2 regions of the Arthrobacter sp. LT660 genome follow, and region 1 is predicted to be linked to the other one. Evidence: riboswitches for the same ligand, from Rfam matches in the RefSeq annotation. Region 1 holds a riboswitch; the other holds the start of a gene.
What was found. A riboswitch is a leader RNA that binds a small molecule or an ion and turns the genes downstream of it on or off. The one in region 1 is predicted to bind thiamine pyrophosphate.
Positions count from the first base shown of each region.

Region 2: it holds a riboswitch for thiamine pyrophosphate, as region 1 does, so the genes downstream of both, thiM (hydroxyethylthiazole kinase) here and AC0QSG_RS08815 (ECF transporter S component) in region 1, are expected to answer to the same signal.

Region 1 covers NZ_CM149651.1:1,902,323-1,906,511, forward strand. Annotated here, with positions in the region: gene AC0QSG_RS08810 (ATP-binding cassette domain-containing protein) at 1-1,322, opposite strand, end outside; gene AC0QSG_RS08815 (ECF transporter S component) at 1,338-1,955, opposite strand; TPP riboswitch at 2,006-2,135, opposite strand; gene AC0QSG_RS08820 (DUF4235 domain-containing protein) at 2,206-2,475, shown strand; gene mnhG (monovalent cation/H(+) antiporter subunit G) at 2,483-2,884, opposite strand; gene AC0QSG_RS08830 (MrpF/PhaF family protein) at 2,884-3,153, opposite strand; gene AC0QSG_RS08835 (Na+/H+ antiporter subunit E) at 3,150-3,749, opposite strand; gene AC0QSG_RS08840 (Na+/H+ antiporter subunit D) at 3,776-4,189, opposite strand, start outside.
Region 2 covers NZ_CM149651.1:2,652,394-2,656,582, reverse strand. Annotated here, with positions in the region: gene pgm (phosphoglucomutase (alpha-D-glucose-1,6-bisphosphate-dependent)) at 1-179, shown strand, start outside; gene AC0QSG_RS12370 (NAD(P)H-dependent oxidoreductase) at 279-833, opposite strand; gene AC0QSG_RS12365 (aldehyde dehydrogenase family protein) at 958-2,430, opposite strand; TPP riboswitch at 2,504-2,597, shown strand; gene thiM (hydroxyethylthiazole kinase) at 2,589-3,419, shown strand; gene thiE (thiamine phosphate synthase) at 3,416-4,099, shown strand; gene AC0QSG_RS12350 (bifunctional hydroxymethylpyrimidine kinase/phosphomethylpyrimidine kinase) at 4,096-4,189, shown strand, end outside.

The DNA of each region.
Region 1 (4,189 bases):
GGAATCCGGCTCCCCGACACCCGCGCCTGCCGCGGACCGAACGCGAGCTCCTCGCGCACCGTGGCCGCCACGAACTGGTGTTCCGGCTCCTGGAAGACGGTGCCGATGCGGCTGACCAAGTCGGCTGCCTTCCACCGGTGGGGACGCTCGGCGAGGACGGTGGAGTTGGCCCTCGCCGAACCCTCCGGCGGGTCGCCGGGCGAGGTGAGCGCCGGCGTCGCGACGACGCGTCCCGAGCGTTCGGGAAGGAGCCCCGCGAGCGTCAGGGCGAGTGTGGACTTGCCGGAGCCGTTCGCTCCGGTGATGCAAAGGGCCTCCGCGGCGCCCAGTCGCAGGTCCACTCCGGCCAGTGCCACAGGGGCGCCCGCGGTCCGGGCCACGGACAGCAGCTCGGTGCGCAGCAGCATCTCCCCGGCCGGGCGCGCGCCGGCGTCGTCCGCCATCGCCGGGAGCACCGGGAGCGCCGGGAGGATCGGCACGTGGCCGGGAACCCACACGCCGGCGCGGATGAGATCCTCGCGCACGGGGCCGGGGGCGAACAGTTCGGCGGGAGTGCCCTGGTGCGCCACGCCTCCCCCGGGCTCGAGGACCACCACGCGGTCCACGTGCGGTGCCCAGGCATCCAGGCGGTGCTCGACGATGACGGCCGTCGCCCCGGTGAGTTCCAGTGCCGCCACCACGGCGTCGCGGACCTCGCGGACGCCCGCGGGATCCAGGTTGGCCGTGGGCTCGTCGAGCAGCACCAGACCGGGCCGCATGGCCAGGATCCCGGCGAGCGCCAGCCGCTGCTTCTGGCCGCCGGAGAGGGAGGACGACGGATGGTCGAGCCCGACCCGCAGCCCGACGGCGTCCAGCGCCTCGGCGACCCGGGGCCAGATCTCATCGCGCGGCACGGCGAGGTTTTCGGCGCCGAACGCCACGTCGTCGCCGACGCGCGCCTGGACGACCTGCGTCTCCGGGTCCTGCTGCATTAGCCCTGCGCGGCCCGTCGACGCGTGGGCCGGGCGGCCGTCGACCAGCAGTTCCCCGGCGGATGCCGTGTCCTCGTCCGCGTGGAGCACGCCGGCGAGGGCGTGGAGCAGGGTGGATTTGCCCGCGCCCGATGGCCCGGCGAGCAGGATCCGCTCCCCCGGCCGGATGTCCAGGTCGAGCCCACGCAGGGCGTCTCGGGTGCGGTCGGCATGCCGCCAGCCCCAGCCCCGGGCGCTCACCGAGGCGGGCGCGTGCCCGGCGACGGGCCGCGTGCCCGGCGACGGGCCGTGTTCGCCACGCCGCTCCGCTTCGTGGCCGGCGGCACCGGCGTCGTGCATGTGGGTGGCCATGAGGGGACCTACCGGCTAGCCCCGGGCCGGTTCCTGTCCGGCCTTGCGGGAGGCGAGGGCGGACAGCGCACCGGTGCGGGCGAGTGCCCGGGTGGCCAGCCAGGACAACAGCCCGGCGATGACGATCCCGGAGACGGTCATGCAGCCCACGTAGACGAGCTTCATGGCGGCGGTGTATTCGGGGAACCAGTTGAAGACGAACGCGTCGTTGATTCCGCCGAAGAGGCCCGCCGCGGCGCCGGCGAGGAGCGCGGTCACCAGGCCCCAGCGCCGGTAGAGGAACGCGGCGAACACGAGTTCGGCGCCGAGGCCCTGGACAAGCCCGGACACCAGCACGGTCCAGCCGTATTCGGAGCCGAGAAACGCGGACACGACGGCGGCGACGGTCTCGCAGAACAGGGCCGCGCCCGGCTTGCGGATGATCAGCGCGCCCAGCACGGCCGGGAAGAGCCAGAATCCGGCCACGAGCGCCGAGGACGGCGGGAAGGCGACGAAGAGGAAGTCCAGCGCGTGGTGGATGGTGTTCCAGCCGAAGAAGATGACGCCGGAGGCGACGGCGATCACGGCCGCGACGACGATGTCAACGACGCGCCACGAGGCGCGCGCGTTGCGGGGGTTCTGCAGGGTGGTCATGGTTTTTCCTCCTTGAGGGCAAGGAGGGGAGGAAGAGTCGACGGCGCGCTCACCCTGAGATCTCGACTCCCTTCGCCGGTACTAGCCGGAGCAGGTTCGAGGGTCTGCGTCGAAGCGCACTCTCAGCATCAGTTGACCGGGCCGTTGGGCACCGATCGTGACGCTCCCCTGTCGTGGTTGTTCAGTGTCCCCAGTCTAGCCCCGCGTTATGCTGGGCAGGTAATCACGCCGAACGACGGGAGCACTGCACGTGAACATTCTGCTGAGGGTGGGCGGCACCATCATTTCGCTGGTCGCGGGGCTGGCCGGCGCCAAGGTCGTGGACGCGGTCTGGACGAAGCTCACGGGCAACGAGCCGCCGAAGGCGACGAACCCCAAGACGCAGGCGGAGGCGACGCTGCGCCAGGCACTGGGCTTCGCCGTGATGTCCTCCGTGGTCGCGGCCGTGATCCAGGTGGCGACCAACCGCGGGACGCAACGCGCCATCGCGCGGTTCAACCGCACCCTCGACGAGGTCTAGAAGACGTCTAGGGGCTGCCCGGCGGGGTCTCGCGGCCGCCGGCGTTGCCGTCGGCGGCCCGGGCCACCACCTCGTCGAGGTCGTCCAGCACCAGCGTTTCCTTCTTGAGGTGCCTGGTCCGGTATCCGGATCGACCGACCATGTGTGCGCTGACTGGTGCCGTCAGCAGCTGGAGCATCCACGCCAGGAACAGCGCGGGGGCCACGGACCACGAGCCCATCTGCAGGCCCACGGCCGTGAGCATCAGCAACAGCCCCAGCACCTGCGGCTTCGTGGCTGCGTGCATCCTGGACAGCAGGTCGGGAAAGCGGAGCATGCCGATTCCGGCGGCGAACGACATCAGCGCGCCGACGACCAGGAAGACGGCGGACACCACGTCCACGGGGGTTCCCCACAGCGAATTGTCCATTAGGAGTTCCTCCGGTCCGTCACGTAGCGCGAGATCGTCACCGAGCCGATGAAGCCGATCACGCTGGCCGCCAGGACAAACGGCAGGTGGTCGATGTGGTGGTTCGCGGCCATGTCGATGCACAGGGCGGCGACGACGATGGTCAGGAGCACATCCAGGCCGATGACCCTCTCCAGGATGGAGGGGCCGCGGGCTATGCGGACGAGGGCCAGGGCCGCGGCGGCCGCGATCAACAGTCCCGAGGCCCATACGGCGATGTCCATGATCATGCTGTCCTCCCGCGCTTCGCGCCGGCCTCGGCGCCGTTCTCCGCCTCGAGCGAGGCAAGTTCCTCGCGCGTCCCCATCACGCGAATCAGCCGCGCCTCGGTGGTGCGCGCCTTGCGGCGGAAGTCCTCCGCCTCCTCCCGGGTGTTCACGTCCAAGACGTGGAGATACAGGGTCGCGTTGGGACGGTCCACCTCCACGGTGAACGATCCCGGTATCAGGGTGAGGACGTGGGAGACCGTGGTGATCATCAGGTCCTCGCGGCTGCGCAGGCCCACCCCGACGACGGCGCTGCGCACCTTGGGGCCCTTGACCAGCGCGGTGCCGAGGACCTGGAAACTCGCGACGGCGATGTCCCACACGAACCGCACGGCGAAGAGCGCTGCGCGCCAGACGTTGAACCGGCCGCTGAGCTCCACCGGCGGCAGCCGGAACGCGGACACGACGCCGAGGGAGATCAGGAACCCGAACACCAGGTTGCCGATGGCGAAGTCCCGCCAGAGCGCGCCCCAGACGAGCACCATCCACACCAGCAGCGGCAGCTCCACCATGAAGCGCGCACGCTTGCGGCGGCGGGATGCGGCGCCGGGGGTGCGCATGCCCAGTGCGGACGGACGCGTGGGAGTCACGGTGCCACTCCCGTCACGGGTGCGTTGGGCTCCGAGGCGGTCCCCAGCACCGCCGAGATGTAGTCGTTGCGGTCCATCATGTTGCGCGCCGCCTGCTCGCTGAGTCCGAACAGCGGGCCGGCGAACACCGTCAGCGACAGGCCCAGGACCACCAGGGCGGCCGTCGAGCCGACCATGGCGCGGGGGAGGAGATCGATGTCGCCGCGGTCGCTGAACCGGCTGGCGGGATGGTCGGCGACGTGGCGGTAGGTGGTCACGCGCCCGCCGTCGGCCGCGCCGACCAGGAGCAGCGGGTCCGGGTCCTCCGCGTCCTCCGCCTTCCGCCAGAACGCCCGGTTCCAGACCCGCGCGACGGCCAGCAGGGTCAGCAGCGACGTGGTCACGGCCCCGCCCAGGAGAACCCAGGCCAG
Region 2 (4,189 bases), 750 kb from region 1:
CCGGCAACGGTGCGGCCATCGGCGGGCTGAAGGTGACCACCGAAAACGCCTGGTTCGCCGCCCGCCCCTCCGGGACCGAGGACGTCTACAAGATCTACGCGGAGTCCTTCCGGGGCGACGAGCACCTCGCGCAGGTCCAGGCCGAGGCGAAGAAGCTGGTCGACGGCGTGATCGCCTAGTCGCCCGGGAACCGGGCACAACGAAAAGGCCGGCCCCGTGGGGACCGGCCTTTTCCGCGCCGGCGGGCGCCGGCGTCTTGCTGGTTCTTTTCGGTCGCGCTAGTTCTTTTCGGCGGCGGCGCGGATGCCCTCGAGCACCGCGGCGACCTGGCCGGCGACCTCGGCGTCGTCCTTCGGGTGGGTCTTGGCGAAGCGGACCAGGGAACCCGGGATGGACAGCTTGACGTCCTCGAGGACGGTCGCGCCGGCGATGCCGACGGCCTTGCGGGCCTCGTCCTGCGCCCACACGCCGCCGAACTGGCCGAACGCGGTGCCGATGACGGCGGCCGGCTTGCCGGTCATGGCGCCGGCGCCGTACGGGCGGGACAGCCAGTCGATGGCGTTCTTCAGGACGGCCGGCATGGTGCCGTTGTATTCCGGGGAAACCAGCAGCATGGCGTCCGCGGCACCGGCGGCGGCGCGCAGCTCGGCCGCGGCGGCCGGAACCTGGCCCTCGATGTCGACGTCCTCGTTGTAGAACGGCAGGTTCTCGAGGCCCTCGAACACGTTGACCTCCACGCCCTCGGGCGCGTTGGCGGCGGTGGCCTCGGCCAGCTGACGGTTGGTGGATCCGTTGCGCAGCGAGCCGACGAGGGTCAGGACGGTGGTTGCCATGGGGATGCTCCTATTGGTTTGGGGAACCGGCGCGGGGGCCGATCGATCTTCCACAATATGCAACCGCATGCAATACCGGCCTGTTCCCGTCTCCGTCGTGACGCTCGACACCCTCGCGGCCGCGCTAGAGGATCCGGCGCAGCAGCCCCGCCTTCAGCCGCCCGTACGGCGGGTACACGGCCCGGAGCGTATCGACCACGGCCGTCTTCGACAGAACGGACCGGAACTGGCTGAACGTCTCGAACCCCGCCCGCCCGTGGTAGCTCCCGTGCCCGGACGCGCCGACGCCGCCGAACGGGAGCGCGGGGATGGCCAGGTGCGCGTTGCAGACGTTGTGCCCGATCGCCCCGGCACGCACGCGGTCCTCGAAGGCGGACTGCAGCCGGGGCTTCTCGCTGAACAGGTACGCCGCCAGCGGGGAGGGACGGGAGTTGATGAACCGCACCGCGTCGTCGAACGAGGCCACACGCACGATCGGCAGGACCGGCCCGAAGATCTCCTCGGTCATGACCGGGGACGCCGGGTCGACGTCGGCCAGAAGGGTCGGCTCGATGAACAGCGACTCGGCGTCCGAAGCGCCGCCGCTCACGATGCGGCCCGCGCCGCCCGCGGCCGCCTCGATGAACCCCGCGAGCCGGTCGAACGCGGGGCGGTTCACGATCCGTCCGTAGTCCCGGCTTTTCGCGGGGTTGCGACCGTAGAAGGAAGCGATCGCCTTGGGGAGGTGCTTCTCCAGCCCGTCCGCGGACGTCCCCACGGCCAGGACGTAGTCCGGGGCCACGCACGTCTGGCCCGCGTTCGGGAACTTGCCGAAGGCGATGCGGCGCGCGATCGCCGCGGGGTTGCCGTCCACGACGACGGCGGGGCTCTTGCCTCCCAGCTCAAGCGTGGTCGGCGTCAGGTGGCGGGCGGCCGCCTCGGCCACGATGCGGCCCACCCGCTCGCCTCCCGTGAAGAAGATATGGTCCCACCGCTGGGCCAGCAGCGCCTGGCTGGTCTCGACGCCGCCTTCCACGACGGCGACGGCGCGGGGGTCGAGGTACCGGGGAACCAGTCGCGCGATCAGCTCCGACGTCGCCGGCGCGAGCTCCGAGGGCTTGAGGACCACGCAGTTCCCGGCGGCCAGCGCGCCCACCAGCGGCGCGAACACCAGGTTGACCGGGTAGTTCCACGGACCGATGACCAGCACCAGGCCCAACGGCTGCGGCTCGACCTTGGCGGACGCCGGCTGGAACGCCAGCGGAACGCGGACGCCCTTGGCCTCCATCCACTCGGTGAGGTGGAGCTGCGCATGGTCGATCTCCCCGCGCACCAGATCCAATTCGGTCAGGTGCGCCTCGACGGCCGATTTGCCGAGGTCCGCGGCCAACGCCTCGAGGAACTCGCCCTCGTGGGCGTCGAGCATGCGCTCCAGTGCGCGCAGCTGCCCCGCACGGAACCTCCGCGGGTGGGCCAGCTGCGTGGACGCCGAGTCGCGGAGCCGGGTGACGGTCTCCGCGACGGTGGGGACGACCGGGGCGTCCGGGTCCGCCGACGAAACGTCCGCGACGGTGTCCGCGCGCGGCGGACGCGGCTTGGTGCGTGTAAAAAGACCCATGGTCATCAACCTAGCCGTTTCGGCATCCGCCCGAGCACGAGGGAGTTCACGGGCGGAACACGGTAAGCTCGCCTGCAGTGACACGGGGTGTCCGCCAGGGACTGAGATCACACCCGTACACACCTGATCTAGTTCGTACTAGCGGAGGGATGTCGCCCATGGATTCCATTGCGCCTTCACACCTTGTTCCACCCGTCGTCTCGCCCGAATCGGCCGCGAACCACCTGGGGCGGCTGCGCGCCACGGCGCCGCTGGTCCAGTGCCTGACCAACACGGTCGTCGCGAACTTCACGGCCAACGTCCTCCTCGCCGCCGGCGCCGCCCCGGCCATGGTGGACGTTCCCGGCGAGGCCGCCGAGTTCGCCCGCCTCGCCTCCGGAGTCCTGGTCAACCTCGGGACCCCGCACCGCGAGCAGCGCGAGGCCATGCTCGAGGCCGCCCGCGCCGCGCACGAATCCGGCACGCCCTGGGTGCTGGATCCCGTGGCCGTGGGCGCGCTGGCCCTGCGCACCGGGTTCGCGGGCATGCTCGTTGAGCTGCGCCCCGACGTCGTGCGCGGCAATGCCTCGGAGATCATGGCCCTCGCCGGCGTCGGCGCGGGGGGACGCGGCGTGGACGCGACGGACGACGTCGACGCGGCGCCCGGCGCGGCTGCCGCGCTGGCCCGCCGGACCGGCGGCGTGGTGGCAGTCTCCGGCGCGGTCGACCTGATCACGGACGGCGAGCGCACGGTGCGCGTGCACGGCGGCAGCCCGCTGCTCACGCGCGTCACGGGCGGAGGCTGCGCGCTGGGCGCCCTGGTCGCCGCGTTCGCCGCGGCCGCGGACGATCCATTCGCCGGCAGCGTCGCCGCGCATGCGTTCTTTTCGGTGGCCGCGGAGGCCGCGGCCGCCTCGGCGACGGGTCCGGGGAGCTTCGCCGTCGCATTTCTGGACGCACTGTCCTCCACGACGCCGGAGCAGCTCGCGGAACGGGCGGTGCTGCGATGAGCGCCGCGTTCGACCTCTCGCTCTACCTGGTGGCCAACGCGGGGAGCACCAACGGGCGCCCGCTGGCGGAGATCGTCGCCGCGGCGGTCGACGGAGGGGCGACGATCGTCCAGCTCCGGTGCAAGGACGTCCCGGCCCGCGCCTTCCTCGACGACGTCGTGGCCTGCTCCGAGCTCACCGCGGGCCGCGCGGCGCTCGTCGTCAACGACCGCGTGGACGTGTACCTGGCCGCCCGTGAGGCCGGCGCCCGCGTCGACGGCGTGCACATCGGGCAGTCGGACCTGCCGGCGCCGCTGGTGCGCCGTTTGATCGGCCCGGACGCGATTCTCGGTCTCAGCTCGGGGAAGCTGCCCCAGCTGGAAGCCCTCGCGACCATGCCCGCCGGCACGGTCTCCTACCTGGGGACAGGTGCGGTTCGGCCGACGCCGACGAAGAAGGACCACCCGGATCCGATCGGCTTCGGCGGGCTGGCGGAGTTCGTCGCCGCCGCGCCGCTGCCCTGCGTGGCCATCGGCGGGCTGGGCCACGGCGACGCGGGCGCGGTCGCCTCCGCGGGGGCGTCCGGCATGGCGGTGGTCCGTGCGGTCTGCGCGGCGGAGGACCCGGCCGCCGCCGCGCGATCGCTGCGTTCAGAATGGGAGGCGGCCCGCGCCGCGCGCCGATCGGGGGAGCGCGCATGAGCGCCGTGCCCAACATCCTGTCCATCGCCGGGTCCGATCCCTCGGGCGGCGCCGGAATCCAGGCGGACCTGAAGTCGATCGCCGCGTGCG